2 regions of the Bradyrhizobium sp. UFLA01-814 genome follow, and region 1 is predicted to be linked to the other one. Evidence: predicted binding sites of a transcription regulator. Region 1 holds the regulator's gene; the other holds the start of a gene.
What was found. Region 1 encodes HrcA, which represses chaperone genes, less so after heat shock. Its sites were predicted from a motif close to GTTAGCACTCNCNNNNNGNGAGTGCTAAC; they were not measured.

Region 1 (3,389 bases):
GCTGCAAGGACGCCGAGGCGATGACCAACTGGCTCACGACGGTGCTTGGGTTCACCGAACACGTCGTCTACCGCGATGGCGGCGTGATCCATCACGCCGAGCTCGCCTATGGTTCCTCGATGCTGATGCTGGGCCAGAGCCGTGACGACGCATATGGCAGGCTGGTCGGCGACCTCGACAACCGCCGCACCGAATCGATCTATATCGCCGTCGACGATCCCGACGCGCTGCACGCGAAGGTCAAGGCTGCCGGCGCCAAGATCGAGATGGAACTGCGAGACACCGACTATGGCAGCCGCGACTTCGCCTGCCGCGATCCGGAAGGAAATCTCTGGAGCTTCGGCACCTATTGGCCGAAGGCACACGAGAAGCCGCGACCGTGAGCCCGCGCAATCCGCGCGCTCACAAACGGGCAGCCGGGATCGGATGGATCAGGCGGTGATGTCCGCGGTCGGGGCGGCCTTGGCGCCGCCCTTGGAGACGCCGACCAGGGCCGGACGCAGGATGCGCTCGCCGATCATGTAACCGGCCTGCACGACCTGCACCACGGTGCCCGACGGCACCGACGGATCGGGCACCTCGAACATCGCCTGCTGGAAGTTCGGATCGAACTTCTCGCCGATCGGGTCGAACTTCTTGACGCCGTTCTTCTCCAGCGCGTTGAGCAGCGAACGTTCGGTCAGCTCGACGCCTTCGATCAGCGCCTTCAGGCCGGGATCGGCGGCTTCCTTGGTCTCGGCCGGCACCGCATCGAGCGCGCGCTGCAGGTTGTCGGCGATATCGAGCACGTCGCGGGCAAAGCCTGTGATGCCGTAGGTCTTGGCGTCGGCGACCTCGCGGCGGGTGCGCTGGCGGAGATTCTCCATCTCGGCCAGCGTGCGCAGCGTCCGGTCGCGCGCCTCGGCGAGTTCCTTGGTCAGCGCCTCGGCCGATCCGGCCTCGGGCTCGTCAGGCATGATGTAGGGCTTCGAGACCACGGGCTCACCCGTCGGCGCCGAATTCTCGGTGTTGTCATTGGCCCGGTTCGGATCGGTCATGGCTTGCCTTCTCGAAAACTCGCGTCGGTTCAAATCTTGGGGATTGCTTGCCGGGATATCGTGCTTTGGGCGGCGAAAATCAAGCGCAACATACCGGTCTCGGGAACTGGGATCTCCGGCCTGGGTGAAGAAAACCCGTCAAATGAAAGCGAAATCGCCCTCCGGTCAGCCGCCGAGCATCTTGCTGACGATGCGCGCGGCATAGTCCACCGTCGGTATCACCCGCGCATAGTTCAGCCGCGTCGGTCCGATCACGCCGAGGACGCCCACGATCCGCCCCTGGGCGTCACCGTAGGGTGCGATGATGGTCGAGGAACCCGACAGCGAGAACAGCTTGTTCTCCGAGCCGATGAAGATCCGCACGCCCTCGCCGCGTTCGGCGCGGCCGAGCAGATCGATCACGCCGCGCTTGGTTTCGAGATCGTCGAACAGCGACTTGATGCGCTCGAGATCGTCGAGCGCATGCAGGTCCTCGAGCAGATTGGCGTGACCGCGCACGATCAGCTGGCGGTCCTCGTTCTCGCCGCCGGACCAGCTCGCGATGCCCGCCGCGACCACCTTTTGCGTGAGCTGATCGAGCTCGGCGCGGTTTTGCGTCAATGCCGTCTCGAGCTCGAGCCGCGCTTCAGCCAGCGTCCGGCCGCGGATCCGCGCATTGAGGAAGTTGGTCGCCTCGGTCAGGGCCGAGGATGGAACACCCGGCGGCAGCGCCAGCACGCGGTTTTCGACCTGGCCGTCTTCGCCGACCAGCACGACCAGCGCCTTCTCCGGCTCCAGCCGGACGAACTCGATGTGCTTCAGCCGCGCATTCGACTTTTGCGTCAGCACCACCGCCGCGGCGCGGGTCAGCCCCGACAGCCGCGTCAAGGCTTCGCCAAGCGCGGCCTCGACGGATTGCGCGCGGCCGACGGCCGCAAGCTGGGTCTGGATCGATTGACGCTCGGCCTCGGTGAGGTCGCCGACCTGCATCAGCGCGTCGACGAAGAAGCGCAGCCCGAGTTCGGTCGGTAACCGGCCGGCGGAGGTGTGCGGCGCATAGATCAGGCCGAGCTGCTCGAGATCCGACATCACGTTGCGGACCGAGGCCGGCGACAGCGGTAATGCGATCAGGCGCGAAATGTTGCGCGAACCGACCGGCTCGCCGGTCGCAAGATAGCTTTCGACGATTTGACGAAAAATGTCGCGCGAACGCTCGTTGAGCTGGGCGAGCCCGGCATGCGGCGCGATCAGGCCAATCGGATCGTGGTGAGTCACACTCCAGTCCCTCACAATTACTGCATAATTTGTCGATCCGGGAGGCCGATGACAAGCATGCATTCGGCCCCGTGGTACCGGACCCTGCCGGGGCCGAAAACCCTTGCCGCTGCCCCTTCCCCCTCCTACAAGCACGGCCAGCCAATTTTCTCGGATTTCTGGAGGATTTCATGCGGCCAAGCCGCCGTGCACCCGATGAACTGCGTCCCGTGTCGCTGGAACGCGGCGTTGTCAAATATGCCGAAGGTTCCTGCATGGTGAGGTTCGGCGACACCCATGTGCTGGTGACCGCCACGCTGGAAGAGCGGTTGCCGCCGTGGCTGAAGGGCCAGGGCCGCGGCTGGGTCACCGCCGAATACGGCATGCTGCCGCGCGCCACCCTGGAACGCACCCGCCGCGAGGCCTCGGCCGGCAAGCAGGGCGGCCGGACGGTCGAGATCCAGCGGCTGATCGGCCGCTCGCTGCGCGCGGCCGTCGATCTGGAGGCGCTCGGCGAGCGCCAGATCACGGTCGATTGCGACGTCATCCAGGCCGACGGCGGCACCCGCACCGCCTCGATCACCGGTGCCTGGGTGGCGCTGGCCGACTGCATCAACTGGATGAAGACCCGCAACATGCTGAAGACCAACGTGTTGCGCGACAATGTGGCGGCGATCTCCTGCGGCATCTACCAGGGCACGCCGGTGCTCGATCTCGACTATGCCGAGGATTCCGAAGCCGACACCGACGCCAATTTCGTCATGACCGGCGACGGCCGGATCATCGAGGTGCAAGGCACCGCCGAGAAGACGCCGTTCTCGGAAGGCGAGTTCCTGGGGCTGATGGCGCTGGCGCGCAAAGGTGTCGCGCGTCTGGTCGACTTGCAAAAGATCGCGGTGGCGTAGTCAGATTGGTCATGCACCGCCGAATCACCGGAAGGCTCGTCATCGCCACCCATAATCCCGGCAAGCTTGCCGAGATGCGGGAACTTCTGGAGCCGCATGGCGTGGAGGTGGTGTCGGCGGGCGAGCTCGACCTCGCCGAGCCCGAGGAGACCGGCGACAATTTTCGCGCCAACGCGGCGATCAAGGCGATCGCGGCAGCGAAGGCGACCGGACT
Region 2 (3,389 bases), on a different contig from region 1:
CGCGTCCTCGACACGGTCCTTCTTCTCCTTGACCTCGACCTCGGTCGCGCCGCCGACCTTTATGACGGCAACGCCGCCGGCGAGCTTGGCGAGGCGCTCCTGCAGCTTCTCACGGTCGTAGTCCGAGGTGGTCTCCTCGATCTGCGCCTTGATCTGGCCGACGCGGGCGTCGATGTCCTTCTTCTTGCCGGCGCCCTTGACGATCGTGGTGTTCTCCTTGTCGATCACGATCTTGCCGGCGCGGCCGAGCATGTTGATCGTGACGCTTTCGAGCTTCATGCCGAGGTCGTCGGAGATCAGCTGACCGCCGGTCAGGATCGCGATGTCCTCCAGCATCGCCTTGCGGCGATCGCCGAAGCCCGGCGCCTTGACGGCGGCGACCTTGAGCCCGCCGCGCAGGCGGTTGACCACCAGGGTCGCCAGCGCCTCGCCCTCGACGTCCTCGGCGAGGATCAAGAGCGGACGGCCCGACTGCACCACGGCTTCCAGCACCGGCAGCATGGACTGCAGGCCGGACAGCTTCTTCTCGTGCAGCAGGATGTAGGCATCCTCGAGCTCGGCGGTCATCTTCTCGGCGTTGGTGATGAAGTAGGGGCTGAGGTAGCCGCGGTCGAACTTCATACCCTCGACGATATCGACCTCGGTCTCGAGCGACTTGTTCTCCTCGACGGTGATCACGCCCTCGTTGCCGACCTTCTGCATCGCCTGCGCGATCATCTTGCCGATCGCGGCATCGCCATTGGCCGAGATGGTGCCGACCTGGGCGACTTCGGACGAGGAGGCGACCGGCTTGGCGCGCTTCTCGATGTCCTTGATCACGGCCGCGACCGCGGTGTCGATACCGCGCTTCAGGTCCATCGGGTTCATGCCGGCGGCGACCGACTTGGCGCCCTCGCGCACGATGGCCTGCGCCAGCACGGTCGCGGTGGTGGTGCCGTCACCGGCGGTGTCGTTGGTCTTGGAAGCGACCTCGCGCAGCATCTGCGCACCCATGTTCTCGAACTTGTCGTCGAGCTCGATCTCCTTGGCGACGGTGACGCCGTCCTTGGTGATGCGGGGAGCGCCGAAGCTCTTCTCGATGACGACGTTGCGGCCCTTCGGGCCGAGCGTCACCTTCACGGCGTTGGCGAGCACGTCGACACCGCGCAGCATGCGGTCGCGGGCCTCTCCGGCGAATTTTACGTCCTTGGCAGCCATTGATTTGAACTCCTGGAATGTCTGTGGATTGGTTGTCGCTCGTTTTTCTCGTCATTGCCGGGCGAGAGCACGAAGTGCGTCTTCGTGCCAGATGACCCGGCAATCCATCGCTTCAGAAGATTGATGGATGCCCGGGTCATCTAGCGCGAAGACGCGCTTCTGCCCGGGCATGACAGCGGAGGGCGCGGCGGCCCTCGGAGTCCAAGGCGTTACGCCAGCACGCCCATGATGTCAGACTCCTTCATGATCAGGAGTTCCTGGTTGTCGAGCTTGACCTCGGTGCCCGACCATTTGCCGAACAGCACGCGGTCGCCGACCTTGAGGTCGATCGGGATCAGCTTGCCGGCCTCGTCGCGGCCACCCGGGCCGACGGCGACGATCTCGCCCTGGGACGGCTTCTCCTTGGCCGAGTCGGGAATGATGATGCCGCCCTTGGACTTCTCCTCGGCATCGATACGCTTGACGACGACGCGGTCGTGCAGGGGGCGGAAGGTGGATTTAGCCATGACGTTCCCTCTTGGAGGCTCGGTTTCAGGTCCGGTTCATCGGGACCGGCGTTGGATGCCGGCCGGTCGGCGCTGGGCAGGACGCCCGGCGCTCTTAGCAATCGTGGTGCGAGAGTGCTAATTGTGGGCCGGGAAATATGGCTTGGCGCAGTTTCTGTCAAGCAAACGGGTTAAGGCCTTGGTGAGGCCAATATAGGATGGTGGACCAGAAACCAAATCGTAGCGATGACGTAATTTTGTCAGACGTCATTGCTCCGCCTTAAGTTTTACGCTTGGCTGCAGGACGGGTGCGGCCGGGACATAGTCGGGGGATGCATATGATCAGGTCACTCAACGCGCGATTGGTCGCACGGTTCGCGGCTGTTTCGGCGCTGACGACACTCTTGGGGGCGTGCGGCAGCATGAGCCTGCCGTCGTTGTCGTCGAATCCTGAGCCGGCGCCAGCCGAGCCGGGCGTAGCCCCCGAAATGCCCGCAAGCATCCGCGCCGACGAGATCGTCGGCCGCTGGGGTCTCGCCTCGTTCCAGAATCCCGCCGACCGCGCCCGCACCGAGGCCGCCGCGCGCGGCCAGTGCAAGCAGCCTTACGTGATCGGCGCCGGCCAGAACGGCGGCGTCATCATGCATCTGGCCGACCAGGCCACCCCGCAGGAACTGCGGCTGAAGGGTTCCCCGAGCGGCAAGAACTATATCGGCCCGCCAGGACCGACGCCCGGCGAGCAGGACCGCGAGATCGTTTCGTTCGACGGCCGCGTCATGATCACCCGCTTCGTCGACAAGGACGCCGGGGTCCGCTACGGCAACATGGTCTATGTCCGCTGCGCCCCGAGGGCGTAACGGCGGGACTTCGAGCTATCTGCCGACATAGCGCCGCACAGTCGGCGCACCTCTCCCCCTGTGGGAGAGGTCGGCTTGCATCGCCAGATGCAATCCGGGTGAGGGGTCTCTCTTCGCGAGTGATCCTCTCGCGATCCGCGTGTGCGGCGACACCCATTCATCCGGCGCCGCAAACAACTGTCTTATCGCCGCACGCCAACCCGATTGACGCCGCCATTCAGGTTGCCGCCCGCATTGTGACGGACCGCGGCGCGCGCCACCGGACGCGGCCTGAGCACGACGCCCGCCCTCGCCACGCAACCCTGCGGATAACCGACATAGGTGCAGTAAACCACGGCCTTGGCCGGTGCTGAACTGACGGCGACACCGGCGATCCCCAACATGAGGCTCGCCGCAACGCCCGCAAGCGTCACAGACCTGGTCGAGAGAATGTTCGTCCGACGCATGGTGATCCTCCTCATCGCACGCGAACCGAAAGGTGAGGGCGCCGCTTCAGATGCGGCCCAAGGTTATCTTCAGCGGCAAGGGGGAGGTGACGTTGACGTAGATCAACGGCGGGCGCGACCCGCCGCTCCGTGAGATCGATTTGCCTCATCAAGAATGAGGACGGCTCAACGAGCCGCCCTCCTGGAGCGCCGTTGCGCCGACGTCACTGGCAGACGTACATGCGGCCGTCAGCCATCTTCGTCATCGTGCCAGGTTCGCAGCCGATGCCATTAGCTGCCTTGTACTCCGTCCATCCGGCGTATCCGTAATACGGACTGATCCTTTGGTAGGCTCGTGCCGGATAGTAGGGCTGGCCAAAGTAGGGATCCGTCTGGGCGGCATACGAATTGGTCCAATCGTTTGT

Region 2: a site for HrcA is predicted at 1,797-1,825, ahead of PMN64_RS40930 (co-chaperone GroES). Genes of this name have one in related genera too.

Annotation. Positions count from the first base shown of each region.
Region 1 covers NZ_JAQOSR010000008.1:85,508-88,896, forward strand. Annotated here, with positions in the region: gene PMN64_RS04435 (VOC family protein) at 1-383, shown strand, start outside; gene grpE (nucleotide exchange factor GrpE) at 432-1,037, opposite strand; gene hrcA (heat-inducible transcriptional repressor HrcA) at 1,203-2,291, opposite strand; gene rph (ribonuclease PH) at 2,462-3,175, shown strand; gene rdgB (RdgB/HAM1 family non-canonical purine NTP pyrophosphatase) at 3,187-3,389, shown strand, end outside.
Region 2 covers NZ_JAQOSR010000271.1:1,037-4,425, forward strand. Annotated here, with positions in the region: gene groL (chaperonin GroEL) at 1-1,197, opposite strand, end outside; gene PMN64_RS40930 (co-chaperone GroES) at 1,407-1,703, opposite strand; gene PMN64_RS40935 (hypothetical protein) at 2,021-2,539, shown strand; gene PMN64_RS40940 (hypothetical protein) at 2,722-2,985, opposite strand; gene PMN64_RS40945 (hypothetical protein) at 3,189-3,389, opposite strand, start outside.